One region of the Rhodococcus sp. WB9 genome, then DNA from elsewhere that is predicted to be linked to it. Evidence: riboswitches for the same ligand, from Rfam matches in the RefSeq annotation. Region 1 holds a riboswitch; each other region holds the start of a gene.
The links. Region 1 has a riboswitch for thiamine pyrophosphate ahead of thiO (glycine oxidase ThiO). Riboswitches for the same ligand answer to the same signal wherever they lie in the genome.

Region 2: linked by a shared signal. The riboswitch ahead of FND50_RS07260 (3-oxoacyl-ACP reductase) and the one ahead of thiO (glycine oxidase ThiO) in region 1 are both predicted to bind thiamine pyrophosphate.
Region 3: linked by a shared signal. The riboswitch ahead of FND50_RS26315 (TenA family protein) and the one ahead of thiO (glycine oxidase ThiO) in region 1 are both predicted to bind thiamine pyrophosphate.

The regions. Positions count from the first base shown of each region.
Region 1 covers NZ_CP041769.1:6,227,045-6,230,247, forward strand. The annotation lists gene thiS (sulfur carrier protein ThiS) at 1-187, opposite strand, end outside; gene thiO (glycine oxidase ThiO) at 190-1,257, opposite strand; TPP riboswitch at 1,254-1,368, opposite strand; gene thiE (thiamine phosphate synthase) at 1,393-2,091, shown strand; gene FND50_RS29145 (NUDIX hydrolase) at 2,092-2,850, opposite strand; gene FND50_RS29150 (hypothetical protein) at 2,975-3,203, shown strand, end outside.
Region 2 covers NZ_CP041769.1:1,511,828-1,515,030, forward strand. The annotation lists gene FND50_RS07245 (oxidoreductase) at 1-331, shown strand, start outside; gene FND50_RS07250 (organic hydroperoxide resistance protein) at 353-775, opposite strand; gene FND50_RS07255 (MarR family winged helix-turn-helix transcriptional regulator) at 778-1,230, opposite strand; TPP riboswitch at 1,303-1,407, shown strand; gene FND50_RS07260 (3-oxoacyl-ACP reductase) at 1,456-2,220, shown strand; gene FND50_RS07265 (LLM class flavin-dependent oxidoreductase) at 2,222-3,203, shown strand, end outside.
Region 3 covers NZ_CP041769.1:5,623,329-5,626,531, reverse strand. The annotation lists gene FND50_RS26320 (ABC transporter substrate-binding protein) at 1-557, opposite strand, end outside; gene FND50_RS26315 (TenA family protein) at 542-1,264, opposite strand; TPP riboswitch at 1,258-1,353, opposite strand; gene FND50_RS26310 (NrtR DNA-binding winged helix domain-containing protein) at 1,411-2,088, opposite strand; gene FND50_RS26305 (carboxylesterase/lipase family protein) at 2,201-3,203, shown strand, end outside.

The DNA of each region.
Region 1 (3,203 bases):
AGCCCCGGACCACGAGCTCGTCCCACCGGGCTCGCGGGAACACGGCGCCGTTCACTGCCACCGCGATGCCCTTGGTGGGCAGGTTCAGCACCTCCAGCAGCCCGGTGACGGTCAACGGTTCCGTGAACTCGTGGTCCTCGCCGTTGACGCTGATGCCGATCGGCACCACTACTTGCTGCTCACTCATCTCTACCTCGCTACTTTCTCGAAACGTTCGGGGTCGGCGGCTTTCGCCTCGACCAATGCCGAGCCCTCCAACAATGCCATCGTCGCGTCGGCGGTCACCGGGGTGAGCAGGATGCCGTTACGGCCGTGTCCCGTCGCCACCACGACCCGATCGGACACCCGGCCGATCAGCGGCAGGTTGTCCGGGGTCATCGGACGCAGACCCGCCGAGGTCTCGTGCAGTTCGTACTCGCCGATGGCGGGCATCAGGGCCTCGGCGTCCGCGATCAGGTCGCGCACACCGGCCACCGTGACCTGCGTGTCGTTGCCCGACTCGTACTGGGTGGCACCGACGACGATGCCGTCGGCACGCGGCACCAGGTAGGCGGGCCTGCCGTGCACGCTGCCGCGGATGGTCCGGCCCGGCGCGGGAGTCACCCCGGGACGCGAGCGCAACCGCAGGATCTCGCCCTTCACCGGGCGTACCGGAAGCCCGGGCCACAGGGCCGGTGACGCGATGCCCGCGGTGACGACGATCTGGTCGGTGTCGAGCCGGTCGAGGCTGTGCACGGCCTCCCCGATCAGCTCCACTCCGGCGTCGGCGGCGCACCGCTGCAGCGCCTGCAACAGCAGCCTGTTGTCCACGGCCAGTTCGTCGACGGCCAAGAGTCCCAATCGGACTCCGCGACCCAGCATCGGCTCGAGGGCCCGGACTTCGGCGCGGCCCAGGATCTGCAGTTCCCGCCCCTGGGCGCCCACCCATTCGGCGATGGTCCGCAGGTCCTCCGCGTCGGCGCCGTCCAGCGCGACGGTGAGCGAACTTTCCGACGTGAACAACTCGACGCCGGCTCCGGCCTCGAGTTCCTTCCCGAATTCGGGCCACCGGTCGAGCGATGCACTCCCCAGTTCGAGGACGCTCTCCTCGCCTGGCCAGCCCTCGGACAACGGGGCGAGCATGCCGCCCGCCACCCAGGACGCTCCCGAACCTATCGACGGGTCGTACAGCCGTACCGACCAGCCGTTGCGGGCTGCTCGCCACGCAATGGACAGGCCGATCACTCCGCCTCCGACGACGGATACCGATCTCGCCATTGAACTCCACCTCACTTCCTGCGCCGGCATGATCCGGGTCAGGTATGACGGTCGGGCTCGGCGTGAGCCCCTCTCAGCCCCACGTTCCCCGGGACTCCCGTGTTGCACTTTCACCGTAGAGGCTACCGTCATGCCGTGACCACCTCGCATCACAGCAACCTCACGGACCGTCGGCGCCGCCTCGGAACAGCACGTTTGTACCTGTGCACCGATGCTCGGCGCGAGAAGGGCGACCTGGCGCAGTTCGCCGAGGCCGCACTGTCCGGCGGCGTCGACATCATCCAGCTCCGCGACAAGGGCTCGGCCGGAGAGAAGAAGTTCGGCACGATGGACGCCCGGGACGAACTGGCGGCGCTGTCGGTGCTCGCGGCCGCTGCCAGGCGGCACGGAGCGCTGCTCGCGGTCAACGACCGCGCCGACATGGCGCTGGCGGCCGGAGCCGACGTGCTGCACCTCGGCCAGGGCGACCTGCCCGTCCCGTACGCACGGACCGTGGTGGGTTCCGACGTCCTGATCGGCCGCTCCACCCACAGCCGCGCCCAGGCCAGCCTGGCGGCGATCGAGGACGGCGTCGACTACTTCTGCACCGGTCCGGTGTGGGCCACCCCCACCAAGCCGGGGCGGACCGCGTCGGGCATCGATCTGGTGCGATCGACCGCCGATTCGGAGCCGAACCGCCCGTGGTTCGCGATCGGCGGCATCGACGAGTCCCGGGTTCCGGAGATCCTCGCCGCGGGGGCCTCCCGCATCGTCGTCGTCCGGGCCGTCACCGAGGCCCGCGACCCGCAGGCCGCCGCACGCTCGCTGTCCGCCCTGCTGCAGCAGAACGCGTAGTTACGGCTGATCCAGCCAGTCCAGCACGGTGGCGGGCGGTAGGACCACGATGGTGGTCGGCAACTGTTCGATCAGGTCGGGGTCGGTGGTGACGACCGCCGTCACCGTTCCCAGCGTGGTGCCGTGGCCGGCCGGTTCGGCGAGGCGGCCGACGGCGTCCAGGGCCTCGAGCACCTCGACGCGCGGCAGCCACCCGTAAGTGCGGTCGGGCAGGTGCACCGTGCGGGGCAGGGCCTTCGACAACTGTGCCAGCGCGCCGCGTTCACCCAGCACGTCGTGCCGATCGAGCAGCAATCGCACCTCGGTGGTACGCAGTTGCGGCCACCCGGCTTCGAATCCCGGGTGCAGCGGCAACCCGGCGACGTCAGTTTCCCGCACCCAGCGCAGTTCGGTGCTCTCGCCGTTCGCGACGGTGGGCAGTGGGCGCTCGGCGTCGGCGATCACCGTCGTGTAACTCCAGCCGCTCGCGGCCTTCATCGTGACGACCTCGGTGCGGACGCGGATGGCCGCGCTCTCGATGCCTGCTTCCTCGTGGGCCTCGCGCACCGCGGCGTGGGTGGTGGACTCGTGGCTGTCCCGGGCACCGCCGGGCAACGCCCACGTACCGCCCTGGTGACTCCAGACCGCACGGTGCTGTAGCAGCACGGCCGGCGTCTCGTCGGGGAGCGGCGCACGCAGCAACAACCCGGCGGCACCGTGCTTGCCCCAATGACGACTGCCGTCCGGCCCGGTTGCCCAACCGTCACCGTCACCACGCATCGACTACCCCTGTCCGACCTGATGGGTCTCCCTGCAGTTCCCTCACACTAACGGTTTCTTCCGGAACTGCCCGTCGGCAGTCGTGAACCGACCGCTGCTTATATGCTCCCCACAAGGTGCGGCCATGACACGGGAGGGGTGCGAGGTGGTTCTGCGTGAGGCGCCGTCGATCGAACCCCACGGCAGCCGCGCATTGTCCGCCGCCGCGGACGACGACGTCGACCCCGCGGTGGCACGCCGCAAGGAACTGCGCGCGTTCCTGGAGTCGACTCCCGCCAAACTCACGGCCCTCGGGGCCCTCCTGGTCCTGCTCACCCTCACCGCCGGGTTCGTGGCCGCCTCGACGGTGAACA
Region 2 (3,203 bases), 3.0 Mb from region 1:
GGCAGGGTCACCCGTGAAAGCGGTGGCCGCGCACCCCGGTTACGCGTCGACCAATCTGCAGGCCCACACCGAGTCGGTGCAGGACAAGCTGATGGCCGTCGGCAACCGGATCTTCGCGCAGTCGGCGGAGATGGGGGCGCTGCCGATGCTGTACGCGGCAACGGCACCCGACGTGATCGGTGGCAGCTACATCGGGCCGGACGGCCTGTTCGAGCAGCGTGGCCATCCGAAGGTGGTGGGCTCCAACAAGAAGTCGCGGGACGAGCACACCGCGCGGGCGCTGTGGGCGCTGTCGGAGGACCTGACGGGCGTCGAGTTCACGTTCGGGTGACGCGACGCCCGTCAGGGTTGCTCAGTCTTCGGTGACCTCGAGGGTGACGTCGATGTTGCCGCGGGTGGCGTTGGAGTAGGGGCACACCTGGTGTGCCTTCTCGGTCAGCTCGAGCGCCTCGGCGCGCGGCAGGTGGGGCAGGGAAACCTCGAGGGTGACGGCGAGACCGAATCCGCCGCTGTCCGTCGGGCCGATGCCGACGCGGGCGCCGACGGCCGAGTCGGCGACGTTCGCCTTCGCCTGACGGCCGACCAGCTGGAGCGCGGAGTGGAAGCATGCCGCGTATCCGGCGGCGAACAGCTGCTCGGGGTTGGTGCCGTCGCCGGACCCGCCCATCTCGGTGGGGATCGCGAGGTTCAGGTCGAGCTTGCCGTCGGACGTGCGGGCGTGGCCGTTGCGGCCTTCTCCGGTCGCGAGGGCGTCGGCGGTGTAGACGATCTTCATGGTTACTTCTCTCCTGTAGGGGTGGTGAAGCTGTGGAGTGATTCGGTGAGACGCGACAGTGTGTCCCGGAGGGCGACGAGTTCGTCGATCTCCATTCCCGTCGAGTCGGCGAGTTCGGCGGGGATGCCCTCCGCGGCGGCGCGGAGGGCCGCACCCTTCTCGGTGAGGTGGATCCCGACCCGGCGCTCGTCGGCCGTGGAGCGCCGGCGTTCGACCAGGCCCAGGGTTTCGAGCCGCTTGAGCAGTGGCGACAGCGTGCCGGTGTCGAGGTCGAGGGCGTCGCAGATCTCACGTACTCCGCGGCCGTCCCGTTCCCAGAGCACCAACAGCACGAGGTACTGCGGGTAGGTCACTCCCAACGAGTCGAGCATCGACCGGTATCTCGCCGTCATGGCCCGGGAAGCCGAGTACAGGGCGAAGCACACCTGGCGGTCGAGGGTGAGGTTGTCGGTCACCCCTGAATAGTTGCACACAACTAGGTTGTGCACAACCAAGAACTGGAATCGGTGATTGCGCTTACACTGTTGGCCAGTGACACGGGGTGCTGCCCGGCGACGAGCCGGACGGCTGAGAACAGACCCGTCGAACCTGAACTGGGTAATGCCGGCGAAGGGATGTCGCGGAGACGGCCGTATGCGCTCATCCGATGTCTCGTCGCCGACCGAACGGAAGGTGGCAGCATGCAGCTCGACAAGCAGATCGTCCTGGTGACCGGCGGTGGGCGGGGCCTCGGCGCCGCCATCGTGCGGTCGTTCGCGGCGCAGAACGCACGGGTGATCGTGAACTACCGGAACAGCCGGGAGGCGGCCGAAGAACTCGCGACCTCCCTGGGTGCGGACCGTGCGGTCGCGCTCCGGGCCGACGTCACGGACGCCGGCCAGGTGGCTGCGCTGTTCTCCGCGGCGGAGGAACACTTCGGCTCACCGGTGACCACGGTGGTCAACAACGCGCTCGCCGACTTCTCCTTCAACGGCGACGCACGCGACAAGGCCGACGTCATCACGTGGGATGCCTTCGACTCGCAGCTGCGTGGCAGCGTGAAGGCGACCCTGCACACGACGCAGGCCGCGCTGCCGGGCATGCGTTCGCTCGGGTTCGGCCGGATCGTGAGCATCGGAACCAACCTGTTCCAGAACCCCGTCGTCCCGTACCACGACTACACGGCCGCCAAGGCCGCGGCGCTGTCGCTGACCCGCACGCTCGCGGCCGACCTCGGTCCCGACGGCATCACCGTCAACATGGTGTCGGGCGGGCTGCTCCGCACCACCGACGCGAGCGCCGCCACTCCCGACGAGGTGTTCGACCTCATCGCGGCGAGCACCCCGCTGCAGCGGGTCACCACGCCGGACGAGTTCGCCGACGCGGTGCTGTTCTTCGCGTCCCCTTGGTCGCGTGCGGTGACCGGCCAGAACCTCGTCGTCGACGGCGGACTGGTCAAGGACTGACATGAGCGAGGCCCGGCAACTGCACTTCAACGCGTTCCTCTACAGCTGCGGGCACCACGGCGCCGCGTGGCGGCACCCCTCGTCCCACGTGGAGCGACTCTGCGACATCGCCTACTACGAGGAGTTGGCGCAGACCGCGGAGCGCGGCTGCCTCGACGCGGTGTTCTTCGCGGACGGGCATTCGGTGCGCGACCCCGCATCCGGAGGCATGTGGTTCCTCGAACCGCTCACCGCGCTGTCCGCGATGGCGCGCGCGACGGAGCGGGTCGGACTCGTGACGACGGTGTCCACCACGTTCTACACACCGTTCCACGCCGCCCGGATGCTGGCGTCGCTCGACCACATCAGCGGCGGCCGTGTCGGCTGGAACGTGGTGACATCCATGTTCGACGCCGAAGCGCGCAACCACGGACTCGAGGAGATGCCGCCGCACGACGAGCGCTATTCGCGCGCCGCGGAATTCGTCGACGTGGCACTCGCCCTGTGGGATTCGTGGGAGCCCGACGCGCTCGTGCTCGACCGGGACGGCATCTTCGCGGACCCGGCCAAGGTGAAGCCGGTCGAGCATCGAGGAAAGTATTTTCTCGTGGACGGTCCGCTGAACGTGCCGCACTCGCCGCAGGGTCGTCCCGTGCTGTTCCAGGCCGGCGCGTCCGATCAGGGCCGCGACCTGGCCGCCCGGTGCGCCGAGGGCATCTACGCCGTCGCCTACGACCTCACGGCCGCGCAGAGCTACTACGGCGACGTGAAGCTGCGCATCCGTGCGGCGGGCCGCGACGCCGACGCGGTGGTCGTGATGCCCGGTCTCGTGACCTATGTCGGTTCGACCGGTGCGGAGGCCCGGCGGAAGAAGGCGGAACTCGACGCGCTCCTGCCCGTCGAACAGTCGCTGGCGCAGTTGTCGATGTTCGTCCAGCAGGACTGCAGTGCCTGGGAATTGGACGCACCGGTTCCCGCGCTGCCGCCGCTGTCGGAGTTCACCG
Region 3 (3,203 bases), 600 kb from region 1:
CCGGAGTACACGGCCTCGTACGCCGAGGTGCCGAGCGTGACGGTGGTGAATTCGCCCTTGCCGCCGTCGTTCCGGATGATCTGCTTCAGCGTCTCCTCGCCGTCCGGGTCCGCGAACCCGGCGTAGATCTTGCCGTCCAGATCCCGGGGGCGGGTGATGTCGGCGCGATCCGCCTTCACCGCGATGCCCGTCGCCCAGTGCTGCAGCGGAGCCATCACCGACGTGGTCTGTGCGCCCGCGGCCTTCGAGAACGTCGCAGAACTCTGGAAGCTCACCCCGAACTCCGCGTTGCCGGCGTCGACCAGGGTGTCGGGCGAGGTGTCGTTGTAGGGCAGCACCTGCACGTCGAGTCCGGCGTCCGCGAACCAGCCTTCCTGCTGGGCGACGAACAGCCCGGTGTGGTTGGTGTTCGGTGTCCAGTCGAGTGCGAACCGGATGGTGTCGCCGGACTGCGAGTCACCGGCGCAACCGGTGAGCAGCGACAGGGCGGAGACCAGGACGACGGCTGCGGTGGCAGCGCGCTTGGTACGAGAGAAGAGTGTCACGACGCCGGCCATTCCTGCTTGTTGAGAGCGGTGTCCCAGAACATGTGTTCGTAGCGGCTGGCGATCACGAACGCCTCCGCCATCGCCTCACGCTGGGCATCGGTCGCGGCCTCGGCCGCGGCGTCCACGAGTTCGCGGGCCGTCGCGACGGCGGCGTGGAACTCCTCGGCGTCGTAGGTGGTCACCCACTGTGCGTAGGGGTGCGACGGGTCGGCGGAGAGCACCTCACGGGCGCTCGCCGCGAGCCGGTGCCCGACATCGGCGTAGATCCAGAAGCACGGCAGCACCGCGGCCGCAGCCACCGCGTACGACTCGGTGGCGGCGACGGCCGTCAGGTACGAGATGTACCCGAGGCAGGCCGGCGAATGCTGCGGCTCCACGTCCGACTCGGGGAGTCGTCCGCTGGTCAGCAGATTCTGGTGCAGCGTCGCCTCGACCGTGGCGGCCTCGGCGGCCGAGCCCGCCCAGAACCCGGCCTCGACCGGGCCCGGCGCATGCGCGGCGACCAGTGAGAGAGCCTTCGCGTACCCGGTCAGGTACAGGAAATCCTGCTCGATGTAAGTGCGGAACACGTCCAGCGGCAGCGTTCCGTCGCCGAGGCGGCGCAGGAACTCGAGTTCGTCGATCGCCTCGCGCAGCACCTTGGTCCGGTCCCACAAGTGGTCCGTGAATCGGGCGTGCTGGCCGGCGCCGGCAGCATCGTGGACAGAGCTATTCACAACGTTGACATCCCTTCGTCAGCATTACCTGAGCAGGTTCCCGGGTGTGTTCTCAGCCCCGCCTGTGCGGAGCACCCCGTGTCAGAACAAGCCGACCCTAGCACCGGCCGTGCCGCGGGTGGAAAGGCCCGGGTCGGTCGACGGGCTCAGCCGGCGAGAAACGCGGCCGCGGTCGGCGGGAGAGACGCGGGGCCGCGCCGGTAGATCTCGGCGGGCCGGCCGGTCCCGACGACGGCCATGTCGCCGGTGTTCTCCAGGGCCGGCCTCATGTGCCGCCGGAACGAGTCCTTCGGCAGGGGACGTCCGAACACCACCTCGTACACCCGGCGGAGTTCGAGCACCGTGAACGTGTCGCCGGCCAGGCCGGACGGGTCGACGGCCCGCGCGTACCGCTCGCGCAGGTCGGCGACGGCGAGGGCGACGACGTCCGCGTGGTCGAACGCCATCTCCTGCGTCACCCGGTCGTCGTCGACGGTGATCAACATCGTGTCGCGGGGGAGCGCTGTGCGGGGCAGCGCGGCGCCGTGCGTCATCGACAGCACCCACCCGCGATCGTCGCGGCCGGGGTCGTCGAGCATCGCCAGCTGATGGAATTCGGTGCCCGTCAGCCCGGCCGTGATGCGCAGGCACCGCTCGGCGGCGTCCCGCAGTCGTTCACCCTCGTGGAGGAAGGTGCCGGGAAGGGTAAATTGGCCTGAACGGCGAAGAGCCACAAGCACTTTCAGTTCCGTTCCGTCGACGGTGAGGACGGCGACGTCGACCGCCACGGAGGGGCGCGGATAGTCGAGGAGGCTCCTGCCGTCGGAATCGGTCCATGCGGCCACGCAGGAATGTTAGCGCACGGTTGATCTATCTCGCGTTCGATCGGTCCTGCCTGCTATTCGTTGGTAGTTTGGCGAGAGATTCCCGGTACGTGCTGCGTGAGGAGATTCGTCCGTGGAGGTCGACAAGTCCGGCGACACGCTCGTCGTCCGTGCCCGGGACGGCGAGGTGCGTGGCTATCCCGAGGGCGACGTCTACGCGTGGAAGGGCATTCCGTTCGCCGCGGCGCCCGTCGGCGACCTGCGGTTTCGCGCGCCGGTCCCGCCCGCACCGTGGGAAGGTGTGCGCGACTGCGTCGACTTCGGCCCGATGGCGCCGCAGGGGCATGGCACCGCCGTCCCCATCGATGCGGGACTCGAGATGGACGAGGACTGCCTGTCCGTCAACGTCTGGGCCCCGAGACCCGACGGCACTCCGCGGCCGGTGATGGTGTGGATCCACGGCGGTGCCTACTGCCTGGGAACCGCAGCCCAGGGCATCTACAACGGGCGCATCCTGTCCACCCTCGGCGACGTCGTGCTGGTCTCGTTCAACTACCGGGTGGGAGCGCTCGGCTTCCTCGACCTGTCGTCGTTCTCGACGGCCGAGCGGGTGTTCGAGACCAACTGCGGGCTGCGTGACCAGGTCGCGGCCCTCGCATGGGTGCGCGACAACATCGCATCGTTCGGCGGTGACCCGGACGAGGTGACGGTGTTCGGCGAGTCGTCCGGAGCCGGGTCGATCACCACGCTGATGACGTGTCCGAGCGCCGAGGGGCTGTTCCACCGCGCGATCGCCCAGAGTCCGCCCGCCACGTCGGTCTACGGGAGCGAGCGGGCGGCCACCGTCGCGAAACAGTTCCTCGACATCCTCGAGGTGGAACCCGGGCAGATCGACACACTGCTGCACCTTCCGTACCGCACGGTGATCGAGGCCAGCGACACACTCGTCAACGAGGTGCCGACGAGGATCCCGGGCACGCTCGCCATGGCACCCGTGGTGGACCGCGACTTCCTGCCCCGCTACCCGGTGGCCGCGTTCCAGAAGGGCTACTCGCACCGCATTCCCCTCATCATCGGTTCCAACAAGGACGAGTCGTCGATCTTCAAGTTCATGAAATCGCCTCTGCTGCCGGTCA